DNA from 3 places in the Actinomadura gamaensis genome. Region 1 is predicted to be linked to each of the others. Evidence: riboswitches for the same ligand, from Rfam matches in the RefSeq annotation. Region 1 holds a riboswitch; each other region holds the start of a gene.

Region 1 (9,342 bases):
CTCCGCTGACGGTCACGACGATCTTGCCGATCTGCTCGTTGGACGCCATGTACCGGTGCGCCTCGACGATGTCCTCCAGGTCGAACGTCCGGTCGATCACCGGACGGAACGCCCCCGACCTCAGTCCCGAGTTCACGTACGCCACCGCCCGCCGCATCCGCTCGGGATCGCGGGACGTCTCGTGCATCGTGTACGTCCGCATGTTCAGCGCGGGCATGCCGAGCTCGAATCCCGGATACGGCGTCGGCAGCCCGCTGAGCATCCCGTATTCGAGCAGCATCCCGTCCGGCGCGACGACCTTGGCGAGGTCCAGGACGCCCGGCCCGGCCACCCCGTCGAACACGAACTGCGCGCCCCGGCCGTCCGTCAGCTCCCGGACCCGCTCGACCACGTCCTCGGTCTCCGTCACGACGACATGCTCGGCGCCCAGCTTGAGCAGCGCGTCCTTCTTGCCCTCGCCCCGCGTGAGCGCGATCGCCGTCGCCCCCGTCCGCTCGGCGACCTGGATCGCCGCGAGCCCGACGCTGCTGGACGCCGCGTTCAGCACGACCGTGTCCCCGGGCCGCATCCCGCCGACCTCGACGAGCGCGCCGTAAGCGGTCACGTAAGGCATCCACACCGCCGCGCCCGTGCGAGCGCTCACATACTCCGGCCGGCGCAGCACGGCGTGCGCGGGCACGATCGCCCGCTCCGCGTAGACCCCGTAGTCGTTCTGGGAGAACGCGGGCATCGTGCTCACCGCGTCCCCGAGGTCCAGCCCCTCGACGCCCTCGCCCACGGCCTCGACAACCCCGGCCGCCTCGTACCCGAGGCGCGCCGGGAACGCCTTCACCGGCTCGATGTAGACCCCGCTCCGGAACAGCGCCTCCGCCCGGTTCACCCCGATCGCGTCCACCCGGATCCGCACCTCGCCGGGCCCCGGCTCGCCGACCGGGACGTCCCGGACCCGCATCACCTCGGGTCCGCCGAGTTCGTCGAACAACACCGTCCTGGCCATCGCGACCACCCTTCCGTCCGCTGCGGATGATCACTCAACGCCGAAGTTCGACGAATGTCAAACTTCGATGCCTGTCGTACTATGACCCGCATGGACGACCGCACCCCGCCGCACCCCGACCTCCGCGACGTCAGGCTCCAGCAGATCCTGGAGGCGCTGGTCGACCCCGTCCGGCGCAGCATCGTCACCCGCCTCTGGGACGCCGAGACCGACGTCAAGTGCGGCGGCTTCGACCTCCCGGTCAGCAAGTCCACGGCCACGCACCACTTCAACGTCCTCCGCGAAGCCGGCCTGATCAGGCAGTACTACGTCGGCACGTCCCGCCTGAACACCCTCCGCCGGGACGAACTGGACGAGGCGTTCCCCGGCCTCATCCAGGCCATCGTCACCGCCGACCTGAAACCAGCCCCCGCCTGAGCACCTGGGTACCGCCACGTCCCGGCTTGAGTACTCCGACGGACGCCCTGCGGGCCAACCCCGCGCCAGCCTGAACCCATGACCGCCCCACCGCTCCCACCCGAGACCGCCCCACCGCTCCCGACTGAGCCCGCGCGACCGCTCCCGGCTGAGACCGCTCACCCGCCCCAGCCCGCCCCGACCAAGCAACCGCCCCACCTGCCCGCCCTCACACAACCGTTCGGCACTACCAAGACCGGCCAACTCCACCCGGCCACGGCCGGGCAGCCGCACGACCCGGCCTCAATTGCGGAAGCGCTCGACCCGGCATCGGCTGGGGAACCTTCTCGTCCTGCCGTGACCGCGCTTCGCGTGCTGCTGGGCTTCCAGGTCGCCTTCCTTGCGCTGCCGGGCGTGCTGCTGCTGATCTTCGGCTGCGTGCTGTCCCGGGCGTCCCTCGCTGACCCCGAAACGGTGGCGATCCTGAAGCTGCTCCTGGTCGCGGGCATCGTCCTGACCGTCCTAGCCCTCGTCGGGACGGCCCTGACCGTCACCCTCCCGCGCAGCCGTGACGCCCAGTACTTCGCGATCGTCTACGAGGTCGTCCTCGGCGTCGTCTGCGTCTATCCCGTCCTGTTGGCGTTCGTCATCCCCGTCCTGCACCTGTTCACCGTGACGCTGGCGCTGGCGATCACCATCGTGATCCTTCTCATCCGCCACGTCCGGACGAAGTAGGCTCGCCCGATGAGCTTCCCCGAGCCCTACCTCCCGGCCTAGCGCATGGCGACGTTCGTGCACCTGACACCCGCCGGAAACGTCCCCCGGATCCGCCGCTCGGGCATCCGCGCGGTGAGCCACGGACAGGACGGCGACCGCGGTGTCTACCTCTTTCCGGTGCTGCCGTCCCACACCCTGACGCACCAATGGCTGCGGGAGTTGGCCCGCTGGGGCGGCCAGGGCGGGCACGTCGCGGTCCACGTCCGGCTGGACGACGCGGAGCCGGTGCTCGTCGGCCATTACGGACGTCCGCAGGTCGAGGTCCCCGCGTCCGAAGCCGTCGCCCGCCGCCTGCGCGAACGCTTGCCCCATCCCCTGGACGGCCCCGGACCGTCCACCCGCGAACTCATGGCCCGCCTCGCCGCCGCCGGTGACCCGGGCGCCCCGTCCGCCCTGCGTGAGGTGCTGTACTGGCTGGGGAAACGCCGCAAGGGCCCACTGGGCGACCTGGCGCGCCTCGCCTCCCACCCCGACCCCGGCGTCCGCGAAGCCGTAGAAACCGTCCGCGACCAGACCAAGGAAAGAACCCGCCTCCCCTACCTCCCCCTCTGAACAGCCGGCCCCGACGAGCAGGTTCATATCGATGAGCGCCACCGGCATCTGGGTGATCGGTGCCATCCCGGACGAAGCGGCCCGACGTCTTGCGTCCCAAGCCGCCGACGCCACCGACGCTGAAACGGACGCGATCGAAGACCTGCAGGACGCCGCCGCCGACCTCATGGCCGACCAAGGCTCCCCGTTCGTCGCGGTCGCCCGCAAGGCCAACCCAGTGGAGGCCCTCTGCAACGCTCTGGGGACAGACGCAATGCGCGCCCTTCCAGGCGTGCGCGGCAATTTCATCCTGACCGCCGACGAGGTCGCGGCCGCTCTACCCGAAGTCGAAGCGGTCCTGGACGTCCCACCCACCCGTCGAGCCGAACTTCTGACCCGCATCACCACGTGGATGACCGAGACCGGCGACGACCCCGGCTTCGACGCCGCCGAGCTACTGGACGCCCCACTGCGCATCCTCCGGGAAGCGGCAAGCTCTTTCTCAGGCGCAGCCGCCTTCACCCGCTGGTACTGACCTGCACATGCACAATCGCTCAACAACTGACACGTTGCACTCTCAACGCAACGTTTCCAGGTTCGCGCAACATCTCAACGTCACAGCAACGACAGGCATCTTCAACGGGTCTTGCTCAGCGTCGCGCGGCGGGAGAGCCAGTCCTTCTGGTCGAGGGTCAAGACCGGCTCGCTCGGAGGCTTGGAACCTCGGATGGCCATCCGTGCCCTGGACAGGCGAGCCACTTCGACGCAGTTGACTTCTTCATCGCTGTAGGACGGCTTGCGCCAGTTGAGACCCTGGTCGTGCTCCACACCCGTCAACCCCCGTAGAAAGCGATGATCTTCGAGATCAGCGCGAGGAGCTTCGGCGGTTGCGGACGGCTCAGGACCGCCTGCCGTCCCATGCGGGTCGCGACGCGGTCTCGATCTCCAACGGAGGGATCCCGGACGCCGCCGTGACGGCACGCGCGTACTCGGGAACCTGCAACAACCCCAGGATGAAAGACATCTTCACGTTGGTGATACGGACGGCCTGGGCCTCGAACCCGATCAGCGCCTTGAGCGGTGTGGGGCAAATGCTGTCGCCGGGTTCCCACCAGCCGGGCATCTCCGCGTCCCGGGCGAAGGCGAGCAGCCGCTCGCGCTCACCGCCCACCACGCCGTAGGCGCCGAGGACGGCCGGCCGTAGGCGCCGAGGACGGCCGCCTCCAGCAGATCCTCGAAGCGCTGGTGGACCCGGTCCGCCGCAGCATCGTCAGCCGGCTCTGGGACGCCGCGACCGACATCCCCTGCGGCGGCTTCGACCTCCCGGTCAGCAAATCCACGGCCACGCACCACTTCAACGTCCTCCGCGAAGCGGGCCTGATCAGGCAGTACTACGTGGGCACCTCACGCCTGAACGCCCTCCGCAAAGAAGACCTGGAAGAGGCGTTCCCCGGCCTCCTGACCGCCATCGTCACCGCCGACCTCGAAACGGCCCCCGCCTGACCCCGGCGTCAGTGCAGCTGGTCGCGGCGGCGGGTCAGGTAGGCGGTTTCGGCGGTGTTGCCTGCCAGGGCGATGGCCTTGTCGTAGGCCGCGCGGGACTCCCGGCCGCGGCCCAGACGGCGGAGCAGGTCGGCGCGGGTGGCGTGGTAGGCGTGGTAGCCGTCCAGGCGGGGTTCCAGGCGGTCGACGGCCGCCAGGGCCACTTCCGGGCCGTCCAGTTCGGCCAGTGCGACGGCCCGGTTGAGGACGACGATCGGGGACGGGTCGAGGCGGACGAGCCGGTCGTACAGGGCGAGGATCTGCGACCAGTCGGTGTCGCGGACGTCGCGGGCGGAGGTGTGGACGGCGTTGATCGCGGCGAGGATCTGGTAGCGGCCCGGGGGCGTTCCGGCGGCGGCAGCGGCGAGGCGCTCGCGGACCAGCCGGTGCCCCTCGGCGATCAGCGCCGCGTCCCAGGATCCGCGGTCCTGCTCGGCCAGGGACACCAGTTCGCCGCCGGACGAGACCCGCGCGGTGCGCCGGGCCTCGGTGAGCAGCATCAGGGCCAGCAGCCCGGCCACCTCGCCGTCGTCCGGCAGCAGGACGCGGATCAGGCGGGTGAGCCGGATCGCCTCGGCCGTCAGGTCGAGGCGGACGGGGTCGGTGCCGGGGCCGGTCGCCAGGTAGCCCTCGTTGAACACCAGGTACAGGACGGCGAGCACGCCGCCGACGCGGGCCGGGAGGTCCCCGGCGGACGGCACCCGGTAGGGGATGCGGGCCGCCTTGATCTTGGCCTTCGCGCGGGTGATCCGCTGTTCCAGCGTCGTCTCGCGCACCAGGAAGGCGCGGGCGATCTCGGCGACGGTCAGCCCCCCGACCATGCGCAGCGTCAGCGCCACGCGGGCCTGCGGCGCCAGCGCCGGATGGCAGCAGGTGAAGATCAGCCGGAGCCGGTCGTCGTCGATCGCGCCGAGCGGCTCGGGCGCGCCGCGGTCGTACACCATCCGAGCCTCCCTGTGCTTGTCGTCGCGCTTGCTCTCGCGCCGGATCCGGTCGATGGCCTTGCGGTTGGCGGTGGTGGTCAGCCAGGCGCCGGGGTTGGGCGGGACGCCGTCCTCCGGCCACCTCTGGACGGCGGTCGCGAACGCCTCCGCGGCGGCCTCCTCGGCGAGGTCGAGGTCACCGAAACGCCTGGTCAGGGCGGCGACCACCCGGGCCCACTCCGCGCGGTGGGCCCGGGAGACCGCCTCGTCGGTCCCGCTCACAGGAACGGACGCACCTCGACCTTCCGGTTGCACCGTTTCGACCCCTCCGCGGCGAGTTCCAGCGCCACGTCGAGGTCGGGCGCCTCGATGATCCAGAAGCCCGCGAGGAACTCCTTGGACTCCACGAAGGGCCCGTCGGTGAACAGCGGCTCCTCGCCCCGGTTGTCGATCACGGTGGCCGTGTCCGGGACGGCGAGGCCGCCGGCGAACACCCAGTGCCCGTCCTTCTGGAGCCGGTCGTTGAACACGTCGATCGCGGCTTGCTCCTCAGGGACGGCGAGAACGTCGGGCCGGTCGTGGATCACGGAGAGCAGATACTGCATCGGCGATCATCTCCTGCGGTGTCGGGGGAAGCGCGGCCTCCATGATCGCGCTTCCCGCCCTCAGCGCCACCCCTCGCAGGCGGCCCTCACCCTTCCGACGAACACGACCGCCCCGTCCCGACACCCCGGCCGGAGAATTCCCGGGGGCAAGCGGAACGCCCGGCCTCGGCTAGGTGAGGTCGGGCGTTCCGGCCGGTCGAGCTTCCCCACTCGCCGACACAGGGAAGGTTACGCCTTGGCGGGGCCGGGGGCCACTGGAATCGCGGGGGTGAGGTCAACGTGGCGGTTCCGTAGACTGGCGCGGCGACGGCGGGCGAGGAATCCGGTGCGAGTCCGGAGCTGTCCCGCAACTGTCACCGGGGAGTCCCCCCTCACGCAAGGTCACGGCGGCGACGCTGGAAGGCCGGGGCGGGGGCGGTGATCCGGAAGCCAGGAGACTCCGCGCCGTCGCGGCCCTTCACCCGAGCCGGGGCGCGGACCCCGTTGGAGGCATCGCCGATGCGTGCTCTGTTGCTGTCCACCGCCGACACCGAACTGCTCGCCGCCCGCGCGGCGGACGCCGGGTGGGCGACCGCGAACCCCGCGCGGGTCGCCGTCGAGGAGCTGGCGTCGCTGACCGACGGCGTCGATGTCGTCGTGGTGCGGCTGCTGGGAGGGCGGAAGACCTGGGCGCCGGGCGTGGACGCCCTGGCCGCGAGCGGGTTGCCCGTCGTGTTCCTCGGCGGAGAGGCCGACCCGGACGCCGAGTTGATGGCCCTTTCCACGGTGCCGCCGGGAGTCGCCGCCGAGGCGCTCGCCTATCTGCGCGAGGGGGGCGTCGAGAACCTGCGGCAGCTCGCCTTCTTCCTGTCGGACACCGTGCTGCTGACGGGGGAAGGCTTCGACGCTCCCGTCGCCATGCCTTCCTTTGGCGTGCATGGTGAATACGCGCGGGTGGACGGGCGTCCCACGGTCGGTGTCGTTTTCTACCGGGCGCATGAGCTTTCGGGGAACACGGCATTCGTCGATGTTCTGTGCCGGCAGATCGAACGGGCCGGAGCGAATGCCCTGCCGGTCTTCTGCGGGTCGTTGCGAGGGGCCGATCCGGAGCTGATGGCATTGCTCGGGCAGTGCGATGCGGTCATCGCCACCGTGCTGGCGGCGGGCGGGGCCGTCGCGGCCGACGCCAGCGCGGGGGGTGACGAGGACTCGTGGGACGCGGGGGCTCTCGCCACGCTGGACGTGCCGGTCGTCCAGGGGCTCTGCCTCACGTCGTCGCGCCAGGCATGGGACGAGTCGGACGCCGCCCTCGTCCCGATGGACGCGGCCATGCAGGTCGCCATTCCCGAGTTCGACGGACGCATCATCTCCGTGCCGTTCTCGTTCAAGGAACTCGGCCCCGACGGGATTCCGGTGTACGCGGCCGATGAGGAACGGGCCGCGCGGGTCGCCGGGATCGCGGTTCGGCATGCGCGGCTCAAGCACATCCCGAATGGCGAGAAGCGGGTGGCGCTGGTTCTGTCGTCGTATCCGACCAAGCACGCTCGGGTCGGAAACGCAGTGGGGCTCGATACGCCCACGTCCGCCGTCCGGATGCTTCGGCAGATGGCCGAGGCCGGGTATTACCTGGGTGAGGACCATTCGCTTTGGAAGAACCCCGACACGGGCGATGACCTCATTCATTCGCTCATCGCCGCCGGTGGGCACGACGTCGAGTGGCTGACCGAAGAGCAGTTGGCGAAGGCTCCGGCGCGGGCGTCGCTGGCGTCCTACCGGACGTGGTTCGAGGCGCTGCCGGAGTCGCTGCGCGAGGGCGTCCGGCAGCACTGGGGCGAGCCGCCCGGCGAGCTGTACGTGGACGGCGACGACATCGTGCTCGCGTCGCTGCGGTTCGGGAACGTCGTGCTGATGATCCAGCCGCCGCGCGGGTTCGGCGAGAACCCGGTCGCGATCTACCACGATCCGGACCTGCCGCCCTCGCACCACTACCTGGCCGCGTACCGGTGGCTGGACCTGGAGTTCGGCGCGGACGCGGTCGTCCACCTGGGCAAGCACGGGACGCTGGAGTGGCTGCCGGGCAAGGGGCTCGGGCTGTCGGACGGCTGCGCCCCGGACGGCGTGCTCGGCGACCTGCCGCTCGTCTACCCGTTCATCGTGAACGACCCGGGCGAGGGCACGCAGGCGAAGCGGCGCGGGCACGCGACCGTCGTCGATCATCTCGTGCCGCCGATGGCGCGCGCCGACACCTACGGTGACCTGGCCAAACTCGAACAGCTACTGGACGAGTACGCCACCGTGAACGATCTGGACCCGGCGAAGCTCCCGGCCGTCCGGGCGCAGATATGGACGCTGATCCAGGCCGCGCAGCTCCACCACGACCTCCACCAGGAGGACATGCCGGACGCGGACGACTTCGACGACTTCGTCATGCACATCGACGGCTACCTGTGCGAGATCAAGGACGTCCAGATCCGGGACGGCCTGCACATCCTCGGGCAGGAGCCGCGGGACGAGGCGCGCGTCAACCTCGTCCTCGCCGTGCTGCGCGCCTCGCAGGTGTGGGGCGGCGTCGCCGGGGCGATGCCGGGCCTGCGGGCGGCGATCGCGGCGCGGCACGGGCTGGACGAGAAGGCGCTGCTCGCCGAGCCGGGCGCGGTCGTGAACGCGCTCGGCGGACGGACCGCGTCCGATGTGATCGACATCCTGGAGGAGACCGCGCGGCGGCTCGTCCAGGCGATGGAGGACGGCGGCTGGGACCCGGCGCGGGCCCGCGCGGTCGCCGCCGAGGTGCTGGACGGGGACGTGCCGGACGTCGTCCGCCTGCTGGAGTTCGCCGCGTCCGAGGTCGTCCCGCGGCTGGACGCCACGCGCGACGAGATCGGGGCCGTGCTGCACGCGCTCGACGGCGGCTACGTGCCCGCCGGGCCGTCCGGGTCGCCGACGCGGGGGCTGGTCAACGTGCTGCCGACCGGCCGGAACTTCTACTCGGTGGACCCGAAGGCCATCCCGTCCCGCAACTCGTGGGACGTCGGCGTCGCCCTCGCCGACTCGCTGGTCAAGCGTCACCTGGACGACACGGGAGAGTACCCGTCCAGCGTGGGCCTGACCGTGTGGGGCACGTCCGCGATGCGCACCCAGGGCGACGACATCGCCGAGGTGCTCGCGCTGATCGGGTGCCGTCCGGTCTGGGACGACGCGTCCCGGCGGGTGACCGGCTTCGAGATCGTCCCGCTGGAGGAGCTGGGCCGCCCGCGCATCGACGTGACGCTCCGCATCTCCGGCTTCTTCCGCGACGCGTTCCCGCACGTCATCGCGCTGATCGACGACGCGATCGGGGCGGTGGCCGCGCTGGACGAGCCGTCCGACCGCAACTTCCTGCGCCGCCACGCCGTCGAGGACCACGCGGAGCACGGCGACTGGCGGCGCGCGACGACCCGCATCTTCGGTTCCAAGCCCGGCGCGTACGGGGCGGGCCTGCTGCCGCTCATCGACGCCCGCAACTGGCGGGACGACGCCGACCTCGCCGAGGTCTACGCCGTCTGGGGCGGCTACGCCTACGGCCGGGGCCTGGACGGCCGCGAGGCGCGGACCG
Region 2 (9,342 bases), on a different contig from region 1:
GACGTCCTCGACCAGCCCGGCCCGCCGCGCCGCGGGCCACGTGAGCAACATCTCCACGGCCCGCTTGGCGTCCCCGGCGTCCAGCGCCGCGACGACCTCGTCCAGGGCGGCGACGCCCAGCGCCCCGACCAGGACGGCGGCCTCGGCCGGCGCGCGGAGCCCGCACAGGGCGTCGAACGGCGTCAGCGCGCACACCAGCTCGGGCTTGGCGGAGTCGTCCCGGTAGTTGCGGTCCGGCGCGTCCGGGGCGAGACCGGCCGCGTTCTCCCGCGCGAACCCCTCCCGCGCCTGCCCGGCGTCCGGGTGGACCTGCAACGACAGCGGCCGCTCGACGGCCAGCACCTTCAGCAGGAACGGCAGCCCGGCGCCCGCCTCCGGTCCCAGCGCCGCGACGGCGTCGCCCGCGATGTACTCGGGCAGCGTCCGCCCGTCACCCCGCAGCCGCGCCGGCGCGTCGGGATGCGCCCCGACCCACAGCTCGGCCTGCGGCTCGTCCCCGGGCGCGCGGCCGAGCAGCTCGGCCAGCACCGTCCGCGAGCCCCAGGCATAGCAGCGCACGGTGCAGTCGAGCCGCACCAGCGCGGCGGACGTCGTCACGGCAGTTTCCATCCCGTATGGGATACATCAAGCGCGCCCTCAGCGCATACTCGGGCGCCGTTCCGCGCATGGCAGGACTCCCCGTAACGGACTCCCCGGAAGCCGGCGCGCCTCGGAACCGGCGCGGCCCGGAACCGGCGCGGCCCAGAAGCCGGCGCGGCCCGGAACCGGCGCGGCCCGGAATCGGCGCGGCTCGGAAAGGGTGCGGCGCCCGCCTGGCCGCAAGGAAAGGTTCTGAGCACGATCCCGGCCAGGTGGACGCCGCACGATCGAGGGGCGCGCCGGTCAGGCGGTGCGGGCGCGGTCGAAGCGGGACGTGACGTCCGTCCAGTTCACCAGGGACCAGAGCTTCTCGACGTAGTCGGGGCGCACGTTGCGGTACTGGAGGTAGTAGGCGTGCTCCCAGGCGTCGAAGACCAGCAGCGGGGTGGTGCTCGCACCGACGTTGCCGTGGTGGTCGTAGACCTGCTCGACGATCAGGCGGCGGCCCAGCGGCTCCCAGGCGAGGACGCCCCAGCCGGAGCCCTGGACGGTCGAGGTCGTGGTGGTGAGCTGCTTCCGGAACGCCTCGAAGGAGCCGAAGTGCTCGTCGATGGCGGCGGCGAGCTCGCCCTCGGGGCGGTCGCCGCCGTCCGGGGAGAGGTTCTGCCAGAAGATCGAGTGCAGGACGTGGCCGGACAGGTTGAACGCGAACGTCTTCTCCAGTCCGACCAGCCCGCCGTACTGCTCCTTGTCCCGCGCCTCGGCCAGCCGTTCGAGCGTGTCGTTGGCGCCCTTGACGTACGCGGCGTGGTGCCTGGCGTGGTGCAGCTCCAGGATCTCGCCGGTGATGGCGGGCTCCAGCGCCGCGTAGTCGTAGGGGAGGTCGGGAAGCGTGTAGTCGGCCATACCGGCCACTATTGCAAATGACTTGCAACTGCGTCCAGCATGCAGCAGAGGTGTGTCAGAACGCCTCGTCGAAGGCGACGGCCCCCTCCACGCCGATCTGGTAGGCCGAGACGCGCCGCTCGAAGAAGTTCGACAGCTCCTGGACGTCCTGGAGCTCCATGAACGCGAACGGGTTCGCCGTCCCGTAGCGGGCCGGCAGGCCGAGCCGCGCGAGCCGCTGGTCGGCGACGTACTCCAGGTAGCGGCGCATGTCGTCGGCGCTCATGCCGGGCATCCCGTCGCCGCACAGGTCGCGGGCGAAGGCCAGCTCCGCCTCGACGGCCTCCTCCAGCATCCGGGTCACCGCGGCGGTCAGCTCGGCGTCGAACAGGTCCGGCTCCTCGGCGCGGACGGTGTCCACGACCGAGAACGCGAACTCCATGTGCATGGACTCGTCCCGGAAGACCCAGTTCGTCCCGGACGCGAGGCCGTTCAGGAGGCCGCGCGAGCGCAGCCAGTAGACGTAGGCGAACGCGCCCTAGAAGAACAGGCCCTCGATGCAGGCCGCGAAGCAGATCAGGTTCAGCAGGAACGCGCGGCGGTCGTCGCGCGTGCGGAGCTGGTCGAGCTTGTCGATCGAGTCGATCCAGCGGAAGCAGAACTCCGCCTTCGCCCGGATGGACGGGATGTGCTCGATCGCCGCGAACGCCTTGACCCGCTCGTCGTGGTCGGGCAGGTAGGTGTCGAGGAGGGTCAGGTAGAACTGGACGTGGACGGCCTCCTCGAACAGCTGCCGGGACAGGTAGAGGCGGGCCTCCGGCGCGTTCACGTGCTTGTACAGGTTCAGCACGAGGTTGTTCGCGACGATCGAGTCGCCCGTCGCGAAGAACGCGACCAGCCGGTTGACCAGGTGCAGCTCCTCGGGCGTGAGCCGGGCGAGGTCGGCGAGGTCGGACGCGAGGTCCACCTCCTCGACCGTCCAGGTGTTGCGGATGGCGGCGCGGTAGCGCTCGTAGAAGTCGGGGTAGCGCATGGGACGCAGGGTCAGGTCCATGCCGGGGTCGAGCAGCATTACTGGCAGGCCTCGCAGGTCTCGGGGTTCTCCAGGGAGCAGATGACGGCTCCTTCGTCGGACAGGGTCGCGGAGACGGTGGTCTGCGCGATGCGCGTCGCCGGGCGGCTCCGCAGGTAGTAGGTCGTCTTGATGCCGCTGCGCCAGGCGTAGGCGTACATCGAGGAGAGCTTCCCGATGGTCGGGGTCTCCATGAACAGGTTCAGCGACTGCGACTGGTCGACGAACGGGGTGCGCGCGGCGGCGAGGTCGATGAGCGCCTTCTGCGGCAGCTCCCAGGCCGTCCGGTAGAGGGCGCGGACGTCGTCCGGGAGGTCGGCGAGGCCCTGCACGCTGCCGTTCGCGCGCTTGATCGCCTCGCGGACCTCGGGCAGCCACAGGCCCTCGGCCTTCAGGTCCCGGACGAGGTACTGGTTGATCTGCAGGAACTCGCCGGACAGCGTCTCGCGCTTGAACAGGTTGGACACCTGCGGCTCGATGCACTCGTAGCAGCCCGCGATGGACGCGATCGTCGCCGTCGGCGCGATCGCGACGAGCAGCGAGTTGCGCAGGCCGGTGCGGGCGACGCGGGCGCGCAGCTCGGTCCAGGCGTCCGGACGGGTGATCATGGCGTCCGGGAAGTGGTCCGGGTGGAGCTGCCCGCGCGCGGTCCGGGTCTGCGCGTACGCCGGGTGCGGGCCGTGCTGCTCGGCGAGGTCGGCGGACGCCCCGTACGCCGCGAGCGAGATCTCCTCGGCGATGCGGGTGGACAGGCGCTTCGCCTCATCCGAGTCGAACGGCAGGCGCAGCTTGAAGAAGACGTCCGCGAGGCCCATGACGCCGAGGCCCATCGGACGCCACTTCTTGTTCGCCCGCTCGGCCTCCTCGGTTGGGTAGAAGCCCCGGTCGATCGTCCGGTCCAGGAAGCGGACGGCCGTCCGGACCGTGGCGCGCAGCCGCTCCCAGTCGATCCCGCCGTCCGCCACGTGCGCGCCGAGGTTGATCGAGCCGAGGTTGCAGACGGCCGTCTCGCCGTCGCTGGTGACCTCCAGGATCTCGGTGCACAGGTTGGACAGGTGGACGACGTTGCCCTTCTCGGCCGTCTGGTTGCAGGCCCGGTTGGAGATGTCCTTGAAGGTCATCCAGCCGTTCCCGGTCTCCGCCAGAGTCCGCATCATCCGGCCGTAGAGGCGGCGCGCGGAGATCGTCCGGACGGCCTTGCCCGCCTGCTCGGCGGCGCGGTAGGCGCGGTCGAACTCGTCGCCGTAGAGGTCGGTCAGCTCGGGGACGGCCTTCGGGTCGAACAGCGACCAGTCCTCGTCGCGCTCGACGCGGCGCATGAACTCGTCCGGGATCCAGTTGGCCAGGTTCAGGTTGTGCGTGCGGCGGGCGTCCTCGCCGGTGTTGTCGCGCAGCTCCAGGAACTCCTCGACGTCGGCGTGCCACGGTTCCAGGTACACGCAGGCCGCGCCCTTGCGGCGGCCTCCCTGGTTGACCGCCGCGACGGACGAGTCGAGCGTCCGCAGCCACGGGACGATCCCGTTCGACAGCCCGTTGGTGCCCTGGATGAGCGAGCCGCGCGACCGGATCCGCGTCCACGAGATCCCGATCCCGCCCGCGTACTTGCTGAGCCGCGCGACCTGCGCGTACCGCTCGTAGATCGACTCCAGCTCGTCGCGCGGCGCGTCCAGCAGGAAGCAGGACGACAGCTGCGGGCGGCGGGCGGCGCTGTTGAACAGCGTCGGCGAGGACGGCAGGTACGACAGCGTGGACAGCAGGCCGTACAGCTCCCGGACGTCCTCGACCGTCTCGGCCAGCCCGACCGCGACGCGGAGCAGGAAGAACTGCGGCCGTTCCAGGACGCGCCGCGTCCGCGGGTGCCGCCACAGGTACCGGTCGTAGACGGTGCGGAGGCCGAAGTACTCGAACCGGTCGTCGGCGGCGTCCCCGGCGGCGTCGACGATCGCGTTGAGCGCCTCGGCGTTGGCCGCGACGAACGCGGCGGGCGCGTCGGCCATCAGGCCCTCGCGGTGCGCGGCCGCGGCCGACTCGGCGAACGTGCGGACGCCCTCGGCGGCGGCCTCGTCCGCGATGTGCGCGTTCAGCAGCCGCGCGGCGACCCTGGAGTAGGCGGGCTCGACCGCGACGAGCGCGGCGGCCTCGGCGATCGCCTGCTCCCGCAGGCCCGCGCGGTCGGCCGCGTCGCCGCCCCGGACCGCCGCGAGGACCCGCTCGGGCTCGGCGTCCGGCAGGCCCGCGCAGGCCCGTCCGACCTCGACCTCGAGCGCTCCCCGTGCGGTCTCCACCGGCGCGGCCAGTTGCTGCGTCATCTGCCCTCTCCCTCGCATCACCCTCGCGGGAGCGGCCGGGCCGGACGCGCGTCGCCGTGCCCCGCCCGGTCCCCCGAGCAGGCGCCGCCGGTACGACCCGCCCACCACCGGACGGCCCGTGCCCGCCCGGCATCGGACGGCCCGTGCCCGCCCACTGCTGGACGGCCCGTGCCCGTCCGCGACGGAACGGCCGGGGCCCGTCCGTGGCCGGACGGCCCGTGCCCGGGTGTTCTCGGGCAGGCTCGCGCGCCCGTCCGTCGGCCTCCCGCGAGGCTTTCGGACGTACGTCGTGCGGGCAGGTCTTCGGACTCGCGGGCGACGGCGGCGCTCCTTCGGCGCGCCACCGGCCTACTGGCCGTCGCTTCCCGGTCCGCGCGCGGCGGATCCAGTGCTCATGACGGCGGTCGTTCCCGCTCACCGCTGCGGGGCAGTCCCGGACTCCCACCGGGTTCCCTCTTGCGACGCCCGCTCCGCCGCTCCCGCGTGGCGGCGCGGAGCGGCGGTGCGGGCGAACCAGCACGGGGCTAGACCCTACATCTTGAGTCAGCGCTTCGCGCAACCCCAACATGTTGGGCGTGTTCGCGATGCTTCCCCGGGGGTCGGGTACCCGCCGCGGGCCGGGGATGGCACCATGAGAGCGTCATGTCCGCAGCGCAGCCGGTCCGGCCGGCCCTCCGCCTCGCGCGCGCGGTGGTGTTCTCCACCGTGTGCGTCGCCCTGGCGACGCTCGGCCATGCCCTGGCGGCCTCTGCGGCCGTCCCGGCGTGGGCGGCGCTGGCCGGGTTCGCGGGCGTGCTCGCGGTCACCTACGCGCTGACCGGCCACGAACGGTCGCTGCCGACGATCGCGGGCGGCCTGGTCTTCGGCCAGTTCGCCCTGCACACGCTGTTCGCGAGCGCGTGCGGCACCTGCGGCCCCGCGCCGGCGGGCGGCGCGGGCACCTCGTCGATGCACGACCCGCACCACATGGTCACGGCGGTCTCGACGCACGGCCCGGGCTCGGCGATGACGCTCGCGCACGTCGCCGCGGGCCTCGCGTCGGGCTGGTGGCTCTGGCGCGGTGAGCGCGCCGCATGGTCGCTGACCAGGCGGATCGCGGCCTTCGCCGACCGTCCCGTCCGGCTGCTCCTCGCGCTGTCGGCCGCCGAGCCCGCCGCGCCGCCCGCGCCCGTCGCGGTCGTACCGGTCACGGCCCCCGCAGCGGCCCTGCGCCGTCGCGCGCTCCGCCACCAGGTCGTCCGGCGCGGTCCCCCACTTCTCCGTTCCCTCCCCCTCCCCACCGCCTGACCCACCCGGCTCGCCCGTCGCCTCGCGGCGGCTCGCTGCGGGCGTGGGTTGGTCGGGTGGCTTACGCCCGGCCCTACGGGTCGGCCGGTCTTCACGCGCGGCGTCGTCCGCGCGGGGTTCACGGCTCGTTTCCGGACGCGTGTTTCGGCCGCCGTCCGGACCTCCCCCATGCTCGAACGGAGAAGTGCATGTCCTCGATGGTTCGCGCGCGGCGTCTCGCCGCCGTCGCGGCGGTGACCGGCGTCTCGCTCGCCGGCCTCGCCACCGCCGCGTCCGCGCATGTCACCGTCAACCCCGGGACCGCCGAGAAGGGCGGTTTCACCAAGGTCTCGTTCCGCGTCCCGAACGAGAAGCCCGACGCCGGGACGACGCAGGTCCGGGTGGATCTCCCCGCCGACCACCCGATCGCGTTCGTGTCGGTCCGGCCCGTCCCCGGCTGGACGGTCAAGGTCACCAAGAGCAAGCTCGCCACGCCCGTGAAGGCCGAGGGCGGCGAGCTGACCGAGGCGGTGTCCAGCATCACCTGGTCGGGCGGACGCATCGACCCCGGCCAGTTCCAGGAGTTCGACGTCTCGCTCGGGCCGCTGCCCGACAACGCCGACCGGCTGGTGTTCAAGGCCGCGCAGACCTACTCCGACAAGAGCGTCGTGAACTGGGACCAGGACCCGGGGAACGGCGCGAACGAGCCGGAGCACCCCTCGCCCGTCCTGAAGCTGACCCCGAAGGGCGCGGACGCGCAGGGCATGACGGTCGCGGCCACGTCCAAGACGCCCCCGGCCGCCGCGAAGTCCGACGACGGCACCGCCAGGACGCTCGGCGGCGTCGGCATCGCGGTCGGCGTGATCGGCATCGGCGTCGGCGCGTTCGGCCTCACCCGCGCCCGGACCCGGACCCGCGCATGAAGGGCCGGCTGATCGTGGCCGGTGCGGTGATGGCCGGCGCGCTGGGGGTCTCGGCGGTTCCGGCGTCGGCGCACACGTCGCTGAAGTCGTCGGATCCGGCGGCGGGCGCGACGGTCGCGTCCCCGCAGAAGCTGACCCTCACGTACGCGGACCCGGTCGGGTTCCCGCAGGTCGTCCTCACGGACGCGAGCGGCGGACGGCACGAGGCGGGCGCGGCGCGGGCCGTGGACAACGTGGTCACCGAGTCGGTCAAGGGTCCGCTGCCGAACGGCGTCTACACGGTCGGCTGGCGGGTCGTCGCATCCGACGGGCACCCGGTCACCGGCGAGTTCAAGTTCACGGTCGCCGGGTCGTCCGCCGCGCCGGGCCAGGCGCAGACGCCCCCGCCGAGCGCGTTCGTCTCCTCCGCGGCGAAGTCGTCGTCCGGCGGCGGCGGGAGCGCGGGCTGGCTGTGGGTCGGGCTGGGCGTCGTCGTGCTCGCCCTGATCGGCGGCGGCATCGCCTGGACGCGTCGCAAGCGAACCGGCTGAGCGAACCGCGACGAATGATCCGCGGCGGGCTCCGGGAGGCCACGGTCTCCCGGAGCCCGCCGTCTTTTCCGGCATTTCACCTCCCGGCGCGCTTGATTACATGATTACATAAGCGCGACCCCCGGAAGGTGACCCCATGATCGTCGAGTACATCCGCTACCGGATCGACGGCGCGGACGCGGCGGGCTTCGAGGCCGCCTACGGCCGCGCCGCCGAGTCCCTCGCCGCCGCGCCGCAGTGCGCCGACTACGAGCTGAGCCGCTGCGTGGACGAGCCCGAGTGGTACGTCCTGCGCATCACCTGGACGTCCGCCGACGCGCACCTCAAGGAGTTCCGCTCCGGCGAGCACTTCGCGGCGTTCTTCGCCGAGATCAAGCCGTACGTGCAGCGCATCGAGGAGATGCGGCACTACGAGCGGACGGCCGTGCGCGGCTCCGGCGGCAGCGTCCCGTCCATGTACGACTGGGCGGGCGGCGAGGAGGCGCTGCGGCGGCTCACCGAGGTGTTCTACGGGCACGTCCTCAAGGACGAGCTGATCGGGCCGCTGTTCGCGCACATGGACAAGCACCATCCGGCCTACGTCGCGCTGTGGCTGGGCGAGGTGTTCGGCGGGCCGGAGCGCTACAGCGCCGAGCGCGGCGGCTACCACCACATGATCCGGCAGCACCTCGGCAAGGCGATCACCGAGCCGCAGCGCCGCCGCTGGGTGAGCCTGCTGATGGACGCCGCCGACGAGGTGGGCCTGCCGGACGACCCGGAGTTCCGCGCCGCGTTCGCCGGCTACATCGAGTGGGGGACGCGGCTCGCGCGGGCCAACTCCCAGCCGGACGCGACGCCGCCGCTCGAAGCGCCGATGCCGCACTGGGGCTGGGGCGTCGCACCGCCCTACATCCCGTCCTGACCGGGTGCCGGGATGCGCCGCCGGACGACGCATCCCGGCAGGTCAGACCCGAAGTTGCTCCTCCAGCCGGGCCAGGGCGCGGTCGAGTTCGCGGCGGACGCCGACCGGGACGATCGCGGCCCGGCCCGGCACCCGGACGCCGCCCGTCACGGCGACGCGCGTGCCGCCGCCGGGCTCGGACGCGGCGGCCATCCCGATGATCAGGAACCGGCTCTGGAGCCAGCACCAGCCGGGCCGGAGCGTCCCCTCCAGCCGGGCGCGCATCCCGAAGCGGCTGCGCGCCAGCGCGACCACGCGGCCCCGCTCCGCCCGGACGACGCGGACGCGCCGCATGTCCGGCTGGAACCGTCCGAAACCGTCCTCCAGGTCGCCCATGACCGCCCACACCTCGTCCAGCGGGACGGGCAGGACGCGCTCGCTCACGCGCCCGCCCGGGATCGCCGCCGCCATCACGCGCAGCCGCCGGACGTCGTCCAGTTCGGCGGCCGGCCAGCGCTCGTCGCCGTCCATGCGGATCATCCCCTTCACGCGGATCGCCCCTTCACGCGGATCGCCCCTTCACGCGGATCGCCCCTTCGCGCCGATCGCCCCTTCATGCGGACCACGCCTTCCGGAAGCTCTCCCGGGCGCGGTGCAGCCGGGACTTGACGGTGCCCGCCGGGATGTCCAGCAGGCGGGAGGCGGCCTTCTCGTCCAGCCCCTCCAGGTCGCGCAACACGAGGACGGCGCGGTGCTCGGGCGACAGCCGGGCCAGCACGTCGCGCACGTCGGCGGCCAGCTCCAGGTCCTCGCGGGCGGGCAGGTCGGCGAGCTCGGCGGGCCGCGCGCGGGCGTCGCGCCGGGCCACCCGGACGGCCTCCCGGACGGCGATGGCGCG
Region 3 (9,342 bases), on a different contig from region 1:
CGGCCGACCTGTACGGCCAGCCGTACCGCCTGCCGGGCCACGACGACCGCGTCCACGCGTTCATCCCGGAGTTGCGCCGCATCCAGGCGTATGTGGACGTCGGCCCGGAGCTCGCCGGTCCGCCTCGCAGTGTCGAAGTGCTCGCGGCCGAGGTGGCGACGGGCCAGAAACTCATGCACAACGCCCAGCTGTCCAAGCTTGGCGCGCGCTTGCCCGCGGTGCTGGAGGAACTCACCTACTGGGCTCACGAAACCGGGAACCCCGAAGTATGGGGGCTGCTCAGCAAAGCGCTCAGACTGGGCGTCAGCCTCGCGCGGCGGCTCGGCTACAGCGGTGACGCCCTAGCCCTCCTGGAGCGCGCCTCGGACACGGCGCGGCGCTCGGGCGACCCGAACGTCCCCGCCCTGATCACGCTGGCCCGCGCCCTGGTGCTGCTGGGCCTCAACCAGCACCGTCCGGCGCTGATCCTGCTGGACCGCGCCGCCGCGTCCCTCGACTCCGCCCGCCCCGACGCGGCCGAGATAGCCGGCGCGCTGGACCTGCGTTCGGCCATAGTCGCCGCGCGCGCCGCCGACCCGGCCCGAAGCTGGGACTACTTCGGGCAGGCCGTGGACCGCGTCCGCGCGGGCAGGACGGGCCCGGTCGTCCACGGGCTGGAGTTCACTCCGGCGAACGTGGCCATCCACGGCGCGGCCGTCGCGTCCGAGCTGGGCGACACCGACGAGGCCGCCCGCCGCGACCACGAGATCGGGGAGCGCACCCTCACCTCGCTCCCACCCGAACGCCGCGCGCACCACGAGATCGACATGTCGCGCGTGCACGTCGAGGTGGGCGACCACGCCAAAGCCCTGGCGCGCCTGGCGAGCGCCGACCGCATAGCCCCCCAGATGGTGACGTTCCACCCCACCGCGCGTTCCGTCGTCGCGCACCTCGTGGACGTGCGCCGCACGCTGCCCGAACCGCTCAGGCGCCTCCAGCGGCGCATGACCGTGTAACACCCGGCCCCCGCGCGCGGCAAGCCCACCGTGCACCATCTTGGAACATTACGGAGCGTCCCCGCTGGCAACCTGTGCGTCATGACGCACAGGCCACGCCTTACGGCGGAACAGAAGGCAGCGCACGAGACGGCGCTGGAGGCGGAGTTTCCCGGGTGGTCGATCATTTGTGCTCGGGATACCGGGCGGTGGTGGGCGCTGCGCGGGCCAGGGCCGGGGGAGCTGGTGCAGCACGGGCCCTCGGCCGCGGAGGCCGACACGCCTGAGGGACTCCGGATCCAGCTCCGCGCCTACGCGCGCGAGGAGGCCCGGTGATCGACGTGCTGCGTGAACTCGGTGATCTCTTGGTCGGGCGGGGGCTGCGGGTGAAGGCGCATCTGGGGCCGCTACCCGAGGAGCCCGTGGCCGCGCTGCTGGTGACCAACGCCGCCGTCCCGCATCTCGGAGAGAGCGTGCAGATGCGGGCGGGACGGCTGGTCGACTCGTCCGGGTTCGGACTCGGCGACGTGCCTCAGGCCGTCGAGGAACTTGTAAGTCGCCTGCTCACTCCCGAAGCCATCGCCGCGCGCATCGCAGGCGCTGAGTAGCCTGGGAGCGCCGAGGCGTCAGGAGGTACGGGCCATGCCCGAGACCAGCACGATCGGGACGAATCTCAAGCGCATCCGCAGGGAGCGCGCGATGAGTCAGGAGGGCCTCGCGGAACGGGCCGGGCTCTCGCGCGACACGGTCGCCAAGCTCGAACAGGGGCGACGGCAGGGCGAGCGCACGACCACGCTGATGAAGCTGGCCACCGCGCTGGACGTGGACCTCACGGAGCTGACGGGCCGGCGCGAGCGGCTCGGCGGCGACCGGGGCGATGCCAGCGTCCTCGCGCTGAGGGACGCGCTGCTCGCGCCGTCGCTGCTGCCCGGCCTGGCCGGGCTCGACGTGGACGACGACGGCGCGCCGACGCCGCCCCACGAGCTGCGCGCCGCCGTGGGGCGGGGCTGGGACCTCTACTGGGCGGGCGACTTCGGAAGCCTGACGGCCGCGCTGCCCGGCCTGATCGGCGAGACGCGGCTCGCGCACCGCACGCTCGGCGCGGCGGTCGCCGCGTCGCTGGCGCAGGCGTACCAGCTCGCGGCCTGCCTGCTGGTGCACTTCGGCAAGCTGGACCTGGCGGCTCTGAGCGCGGAGCGCGCGGTCACGGCGGCGGCCGAAGGCGACGACGAGTGGCAGTGGGCGACCACGCACGGCACCTACGCGTGGGTACTGCTCCACCAGGCGCGTCTCGAAGAGGCCGAGCGCGTCGCGGTACTCGCGGCCGCCCGGATCGAGCCGTCGTTCTCCGCGCCCGAGGCGCATCTCGCGGTGTGGGGCAACCTGCTCATGACCGCGCTGGCCCCGGCCGCCGCGGCAGGGCGCGACCCGTCCGACTACATCGACAGCGCTGCCGCCGCCGCGCGGCGCATCGGCCACCGCGTGGACGCCTACCAGACCGCGTTCGGCCCGGCCACCGTGCGTATGCAGGCCGTCCACGCGTGGGCGACGCTCAAGGACCCCGGCCACGCCCTGGCCGAGGCCCGCCACGTCCGGCCCGGCGAGCTGCGCGGCATCTCCTACAGCCGCCACTTGCTGGACGTAGCCCAGGTCCACGTGGACGCGCGCCAGCCGCGCGCGGCCGAGACCCGCCTCGCCGAGGCGCGCGCCACCTCGCGCGTCTGGTTCCGCCACCAGGCCATCGCCCGCTCCCTCGTAGCCGAGGTCCGGGAGATCACCACCCGCCCCTCGCCGACAATCCGGTCACTGGTCGGCGAACTCGGCCTCGACTAGGACACCGCGTTCCTGGGCCTTCCTGCGAGCATGCGGCTGAATGGTCTGCGTGACCGAGAACGCAGAAAGCGCCGCCGTCGAGCGCGCGCTACAGGCCGGGAGTGGTCGATCATTCGTGCCCAGGCCTGCTCGGGTCGTTAGTGTGCGCACTGTCGGGACGGGACGGTCGGGACGCGGCCGATCGCGCGTTTGAAGTCGGGGCAGTCCACTACCGGGTCGTGGTCGCAGGTCGAGGCGTGTTGGAGGCTGTCGCGTAGGCGGGTGAGCTGGGCTATCTGGTCGTCCAGGGTGCGGGCTTTGGCGGCCATGCGGTCGCGGATGGCGGTGTCGCCGGGGCGGGCCGCGAGGAAGCCGGAGATCTCGGCGATGGTGAAGCCGGCGCTGCGGGCGCAGGTGATCAGGCCCAGGCGTTCGAGAATGTCCGGACGGTAGGTGCGGCGGAGGCCGTTGCGTCCGGCGGGTTCGATTAGGCCTTTCTTCTCGTAGAAGCGCAGGGCGGACGGGGCGAGCCCGGCGCGCTGGGCCACTTCGGCGATGTCGAGCAGATCGTCCGTCATGAGGCTCCTTGACTTGAACCGCGCTTCAAGTCGCAGCATAGCCCGCATGAGAATCCATCACCTGAACTGCGGTTCCATGACCACGATCGAGGCCACCTATGAAGGGCCTTCTCCTGCGCGTGCGGTGAACCACTGTCTGCTCGTCGAGACCGAGGAAGGGCTTGTGCTGGTCGAGACGGGCTTGGGGCTTGGGGATGTCCGCGATCCGGACGGGACGCTCGGGGCGGAGTGGGTCGCCATGACCGCCCCTGTGCTGGAGGAGTCCGAGACGGCGATCCGGCAGGTCGAGAGGCTCGGGTACGAGGCGTCCGATGTGCGGCACGTCGTCGTCACCCATCTCGACGTCGATCACTGCGGGGGCCTGCCCGACTTCCCGGACGCGTCCGTTCACGTGCTGGCGGCCGAGCGGGACGCGGCGCTAGCGGGAAATGCTTCCCGGTACCGGCCGGCGCATTGGGCGCATGGGCCCAAGTGGGTGACTTATGACGGGACGCCCGGCGAGCGGTGGTTCGGGTTCGGCGCGTTCGCCCTGGACGGCCTGCCGTCGGAGATCAGGCTCGTCCCGCTCGGTGGGCACACTCAGGGGCACGCGGGGGTGGCCGTGCGGGACGGCGACAAATGGCTGCTGCACTGCGGGGACGCGTACTACTACCACCGCGAGATGCAGGACGAGAAGGAGCCGCATCCGCTCATGGATCTCGTCCAGACCAACTCGCAGGTCCATGCCGACCTGCGGCTCGGCACGCAGGCGCGGTTGCGGGAACTGGTCCGCGACCACGGGGACGAGGTCGAGGTCTTCTCGGCCCATGACCCGTGGGAACTGGCCCGGTACCGCTGAAAGGGGGTCGGCGACGACGCCGGCCCCCTCGCCGGTGCTACTTGCGGACGGCTCGTTCGGTCAGCCAGCCGAAGAGCAGTCCCATCGTCGCCCACAGGACGGCCTGCATGCCCAGGGACGCCATGCGGAATTCCCAGAGCGTCCTAGCCGGGAAGTGGTCGGGGATCGCGTCCGGTTTCGGGGTGATCTGGAAGAGCACCGCGTTGACCAGGACGAAACCGATCGCCGACACGGTCACCGCGTTCCAGGTGCCCAGGCGCGGGGTGAGGCGGCGGCAGATGATCACCGCCGCGACGACCGTGGCGATGCCGATCGCGACCATGCCGAAGTACAGGGCCGTCCGGCCGCCGATGGTGGTCGGGTTGCCGACCGCCGGGGGAGTGGCCGGGTACTTCAGGAACGGCACGCCCTCGACGGCGACGAAGCCGAGCAGCGCGACGACGGCCGCCGTCGCGCGCGCGTGCAGGGCGCCGAGGCGTCCGTAGGCGAAGGCGAACGCGATCGCGAACAGGCCGCCGATCGCGACGCCGTAGAAGCCGACCGCGGTGATCAGGCCGGCCGTCTTCTGCACGGCCCGGGACACGATCTCCTCCTCGTGCCCGGCGCCGTGGTCGGCGTGCGACTCCTCGAACGCGATCGCGTTCCCCACCTGCGGCTCGCCGTAGACCCACGCGACGACCAGGGCCAGCGCCGCCCCGGCCAGCCCGGCCAGCATCCCCCGCACGAGCAGGGAACGCATGGTCATCGGGCGCGGGGCGGCGGTGACGTCCGCCGCCATCAGTGGCAGGGGAAGCCGAGCAGGTGCCGGCCGTCGTGGGTGAACTCGTGCACCCAGGTGCCGGAGAACAGGGAGGTCGCGCCCTGCTCGGCGCCGACGAAGTAGATCAGGACGAGCCCGAGCACGGCGGCGAACACCGCCCAGGGCAGGATGTCGCGGACGGGGACGCGCAGCGGCACCGGCTGCTGGGCGGCGCGCTGCTCGGGAACGGCGGACTGGGCCATCTGGGTCTCCTCACGGGGTTCACTCGCCCCGGTTGCGGGAGGACGACGGGTCAGTGTCCTGACTCCCAGATCGGCGCCTCCCGCCGACCTTCCAGCCGGTCTTCCGGCCGTGGTCGCACGCGGGGGAGGCTCCCTGGTCACAGTGGCGGGACCGTCCCGGAATCGCACCGGGTTCCTGCGCACCGTCGCCTCGATGTGAACTTGTCAGGCGAAGCGTCCCCTTTGGGGGATGCGACGTCAAGTCACACCGTTCTGTCCTGTCTCAGGGGGTGAGACCATTGCTCATTGGATGAGACGTTGCGGTAGAGTCCCCGCATGGCTTCCCGCAGCATCCGACTCGCGGCCATTCCCGGTGACGGGATCGGCCCGGAGGTCGTCGCCGAGGGGTTGAAGGTCCTCGACGCCGTCGCCCCCGCCCACGACCTGAGTTTCGAGCAGACCGAATACGACCTCGGCGCGGCGCGCTACCACCGCACCGGCGAGGTCCTTCCGGACTCGGTCCTCGCGGAGCTGCGCGACCAGGACGTCATCCTGCTCGGCGCGATCGGCGACCCGTCCGTGCCGTCCGGGCTGCTGGAGCGCGGCCTGCTGCTGCGCACCCGGTTCGAGTTCGACCACTACGCGAACCTCCGCCCGGTGAAGCTGCTGCCCGGCGCGACGTCCCCGCTCGCGGGCGTCGGCCCGGACGACATCGACATGCTCGTCGTCCGCGAGGGCACCGAGAGCCTCTACGCCGGGACGGGCGGCGTGATCCGCAAGGGCACCCCGCACGAGATCGCCACGCAGGAGAGCGTCAACACCGCCTTCGGCGTCGAGCGGGTGATCCGGTACGCGTTCGAGCAGGCCGCGGCGCGTCCGCGCAAGAAGCTCACGCTCGTCCACAAGGACAACGTCCTCGCCTACGCGGGCGACCTCTACCAGCGCACGCTCAAGCGCGTCGGCGAGGAGTACCCGCAGGTCGAGACCGACTACTGCCACGTCGACGCGGCGACGATGTTCTTCGTGAACCAGCCGCAGCGGTTCGACGTGATCGTGACCGACAACCTGTTCGGCGACATCATCACCGACATCGGCGCGGCCGTCGCGGGCGGCATCGGGCTCGCCGCGTCCGGCAACGTCAACCCCGACGGCACCGCGCCGTCGATGTTCGAGCCGGTGCACGGCAGCGCCCCGGACATCGCCGGGCAGGGCAAGGCGGACCCGACGGCGACTATCCTGTCGGTCGTGATGCTGCTCGACCATCTCGGCGAGGACGCGGCCGCGCGCCGCGTCGAGTCCGCCGTCGCCGAGGACCTGATCGAGCGCGGGGGCGCGGGCGTCCGGTCCACCGCGCAGATCGGCGACGCCATCGCCAAGCGAGTAGCCGGGTAGGCGCGCTCGCCGACCAGCCATGACCGGGCGCGCCGACCTCACGGCGCGCCCGGTTTTTCGTCGTGCTCGCCGTGGGTGGAGAGCCGGGTCTGGACGAAGTACGACAATAGGGACTAGGGAAGGTCGGACGGCAACGGAGCCGCCTGGCGATCCGGGAGAGGACACCCACGATGAGCACGACCCTGGACTTCGAGATCACGCGGAACGAGAACCCCGTCTCGGCGGAGGACCGCGCGGCCATCCTGGCCGATCCCGGATGGGGCCGGTACTTCACGGACCACATGATCACGATCCGCTACCACAAGGACCGGGGCTGGCACGACGCCAAGCTCCAGCCGTACGGCCCGATCGCGCTCGACCCGGCCTCCCAGGTGCTGCACTACGCGCAGGAGCTGTTCGAGGGCCTGAAGGCCTACCGGCAGGCGGACGGCTCCATCGTCACCTTCCGCCCCTACGCCAACGCCGCCCGGATGAACGCCTCCGCGCAGCGGATGGCGATGCCGGAGATCCCGGAGCAGCTGTTCGTCGAGGCCCTGGAACTGCTCGTCGCGACCGACCGCGACTGGGTCCCCACCAGCGAGGGCCACAGCCTCTACCTGCGCCCGTTCATGTTCGCCACCACCCGCCTGCTCGGCGTCAACCAGCCGGCGGACGAGTACCTGTTCATGATCATCGCGTCCCCGTCGGGGAACTACTACGCGCGCGGCATCAAGCCGGTCACCGTCTGGCTGTCGCAGGACTACACCCGCGCCGCCCCCGGCGGCACCGGCGCGGCGAAGACCGGAGGCAACTACGCCGCGTCCTTCGCCGGGCAGGCCCAGGCCGTCGCGCACGGCTGCGACCAGGTCGTCTGGCTGGACGCCGTGGAGCACCGCTGGGTCGAGGAGGTCGGCTCGATGAACCTGATGTTCGTCTACGGCGCCGGCCCGCAGCCGCGCATCCTCACCCCGGCGCTCACCGGCACGCTGCTGCCGGGCATCACCCGCGACTCGATGCTGAAGCTCGCGCCCGACCTCGGCATCCAGGTCGAGGAGGGCAAGATCGACATCGACGAGTGGCAGCGGGGCTGCGAGTCCGGCGAGCTGACCGAGGTCTTCGGCTGCGGCACCGCCGCGATCATCAGCCCGGTCGGCGCGGTGAAGGGCACCGACCGCGAGTGGAAGATCGGCGACGGCGAGCCCGGCGAGATCTCCATGCGGCTGCGCGAGGAGCTCATCGGCATCCAGTTCGGCCACCGCCCGGACCGCTACGGCTGGGTCCACAAGATCGCCTGACCTCCGTCCCGGGACACCTGTCACCTTTCCCCGGGACGCCTGACCTCCGTCCACAGGGACGCCTGGCATGCGTCCCCGTGACGCCTGAGAGCCGTCGCCGTGACGCCTGAGGCTCGTCCCCGTGAGGGCCGGGCCAGGCCGTTTCCCGGGGCCCGATGCTCGTCCGCCGGCTGCCGTTTCACCGTGTCGCCCCGATTTCGTCTCGACACGTGAGACGGCAGTTGGTGTTTTTGAGACGGCTGTGGCATGATCGGGGCATCATGCGCCACAGCCTCGTGATTATTGGCTGGCGCGCCGGCAACTGACGGAACACCGCCGGCGCGCAGACCTCTCACGCCCGTGAGGGGTCTTTTCGTTTTCCGGCGCGGTCCCGCCCACCCTCGAAGGGCTGATCCCACATGCAGGGCGACGCATTCCACGTGTACGACACCACGCTGCGTGACGGCTCGCAGCAGGAGGGCCTCAACCTCTCCGTGACCGACAAGCTCGCCGTGGCGCGTCACCTCGACGCGCTCGGCGTGGGCTTCATCGAGGGCGGCTGGCCGGGCGCCAACCCCAAGGACACCGAGTTCTTCCGCCGTGCTCGGACCGAGCTCGAACTGAAGAACGCGCAGCTCACCGCGTTCGGCGCGACCCGCCGGGCCGGTGTGAAGGCCGCCGACGACCCTCAGGTGGCCGCCCTGCGCGACTCGGGTGCGTCCGTCGTGACGCTCGTGGCGAAGAGCCACGACCGGCACGTCGAGCTGGCCCTCCGCACGACCCTGGAGGAGAACCTCGCGATGATCCGCGACACGGTCTCCCACCTGCGTGCGGAGGGCCGACGCGTCTTCCTGGACGCCGAGCACTTCTTCGACGGCTACAAGGCCAACCGCGCCTACGCGCTGGAGGTCGTCCGGACCGCGGCCGAGGCCGGGGCCGATGTCGTCGCGCTCTGCGACACCAACGGCGGCATGCTGCCGGACGAGCTGGCCGACGTCGTCCACGACGTGGTCTCGGCCGGCGCGCGCGTCGGCATCCACTGCCACGACGACTCGGGCTGCGCGGTCGCCAACTCGCTCGCCGCCGTCCGGGCGGGCGCGACGCACGTGCAGGGCTGCGCCAACGGCTACGGCGAGCGCAGCGGCAACGCCAACCTGTTCACGCTCGTCGGGAACCTCCAGCTCAAGCGCGGGATGCGGCTCGTCAGCGACGAGCAGCTCGCGCAGATGACCCGGATCGCGCACGCCGTCTCCGAGGTCACCAACGTCGCGCCGACCTCGCAGCAGCCCTACGTCGGGCTGTCGGCGTTCGCGCACAAGGCGGGCCTGCACGCGTCCGCGATCAAGGTCGATCCGGACCTCTACCAGCACATCGACCCCGCCGCCGTCGGCAACGACATGCGGATGCTCGTCTCCAGCATGGCCGGACGCGCGTCGGTCGAGCTCAAGGGCCGCGAGCTCGGCTACGACCTGTCCGGCGAGCGCGCCGCCGCCGTCGTCTCGCGGGTGAAGGAC

Evidence for each region. Region 1 has a riboswitch for cobalamin ahead of cobN (cobaltochelatase subunit CobN). Riboswitches for the same ligand answer to the same signal wherever they lie in the genome.
Region 2: it holds a riboswitch for cobalamin, as region 1 does, so the genes downstream of both, ACFPCY_RS17365 (ribonucleoside-diphosphate reductase subunit alpha) here and cobN (cobaltochelatase subunit CobN) in region 1, are expected to answer to the same signal.
Region 3: it holds a riboswitch for cobalamin, as region 1 does, so the genes downstream of both, ACFPCY_RS02460 (CbtB domain-containing protein) here and cobN (cobaltochelatase subunit CobN) in region 1, are expected to answer to the same signal.

The regions. Positions count from the first base shown of each region.
Region 1 is NZ_JBHSIT010000009.1:242,404-251,745, reverse strand. It holds gene ACFPCY_RS29250 (zinc-dependent alcohol dehydrogenase family protein) at 1-997, opposite strand, end outside; gene ACFPCY_RS29255 (Lrp/AsnC family transcriptional regulator) at 1-9, shown strand, start outside; gene ACFPCY_RS29245 (ArsR/SmtB family transcription factor) at 1,088-1,414, shown strand; gene ACFPCY_RS29240 (hypothetical protein) at 1,751-2,128, shown strand; gene ACFPCY_RS29235 (hypothetical protein) at 2,174-2,722, shown strand; gene ACFPCY_RS29230 (hypothetical protein) at 2,754-3,236, shown strand; gene ACFPCY_RS29225 (DUF397 domain-containing protein) at 3,338-3,529, opposite strand; gene ACFPCY_RS29220 (Scr1 family TA system antitoxin-like transcriptional regulator) at 3,600-3,875, opposite strand; gene ACFPCY_RS29215 (ArsR/SmtB family transcription factor) at 3,947-4,204, shown strand; gene ACFPCY_RS29210 (RNA polymerase sigma factor) at 4,213-5,448, opposite strand; gene ACFPCY_RS29205 (YciI family protein) at 5,445-5,771, opposite strand; cobalamin riboswitch at 6,087-6,211, shown strand; gene cobN (cobaltochelatase subunit CobN) at 6,270-9,342, shown strand, end outside.
Region 2 is NZ_JBHSIT010000004.1:698,390-707,731, reverse strand. It holds gene manA (mannose-6-phosphate isomerase, class I) at 1-609, opposite strand, end outside; gene ACFPCY_RS17375 (superoxide dismutase) at 883-1,485, opposite strand; partial or broken gene ACFPCY_RS17370 (ribonucleotide-diphosphate reductase subunit beta) at 1,541-2,497, opposite strand; gene ACFPCY_RS17365 (ribonucleoside-diphosphate reductase subunit alpha) at 2,536-4,845, opposite strand; cobalamin riboswitch at 5,143-5,300, opposite strand; gene ACFPCY_RS17360 (hypothetical protein) at 5,488-6,132, shown strand; gene ACFPCY_RS17355 (YcnI family copper-binding membrane protein) at 6,321-7,034, shown strand; gene ACFPCY_RS17350 (copper resistance CopC family protein) at 7,031-7,564, shown strand; gene ACFPCY_RS17345 (group II truncated hemoglobin) at 7,701-8,465, shown strand; gene ACFPCY_RS17340 (hypothetical protein) at 8,508-8,993, opposite strand; gene ACFPCY_RS43115 (alpha/beta fold hydrolase) at 9,058-9,342, opposite strand, start outside.
Region 3 is NZ_JBHSIT010000001.1:532,059-541,400, forward strand. It holds gene ACFPCY_RS02430 (helix-turn-helix domain-containing protein) at 1-995, shown strand, start outside; gene ACFPCY_RS02435 (hypothetical protein) at 1,307-1,582, shown strand; gene ACFPCY_RS02440 (helix-turn-helix domain-containing protein) at 1,617-2,807, shown strand; gene ACFPCY_RS02445 (MerR family transcriptional regulator) at 2,945-3,364, opposite strand; gene ACFPCY_RS02450 (MBL fold metallo-hydrolase) at 3,411-4,202, shown strand; gene ACFPCY_RS02455 (CbtA family protein) at 4,240-4,980, opposite strand; gene ACFPCY_RS02460 (CbtB domain-containing protein) at 4,980-5,204, opposite strand; cobalamin riboswitch at 5,236-5,424, opposite strand; gene ACFPCY_RS02465 (3-isopropylmalate dehydrogenase) at 5,520-6,575, shown strand; gene ACFPCY_RS02470 (branched-chain amino acid aminotransferase) at 6,746-7,849, shown strand; gene cimA (citramalate synthase) at 8,248-9,342, shown strand, end outside.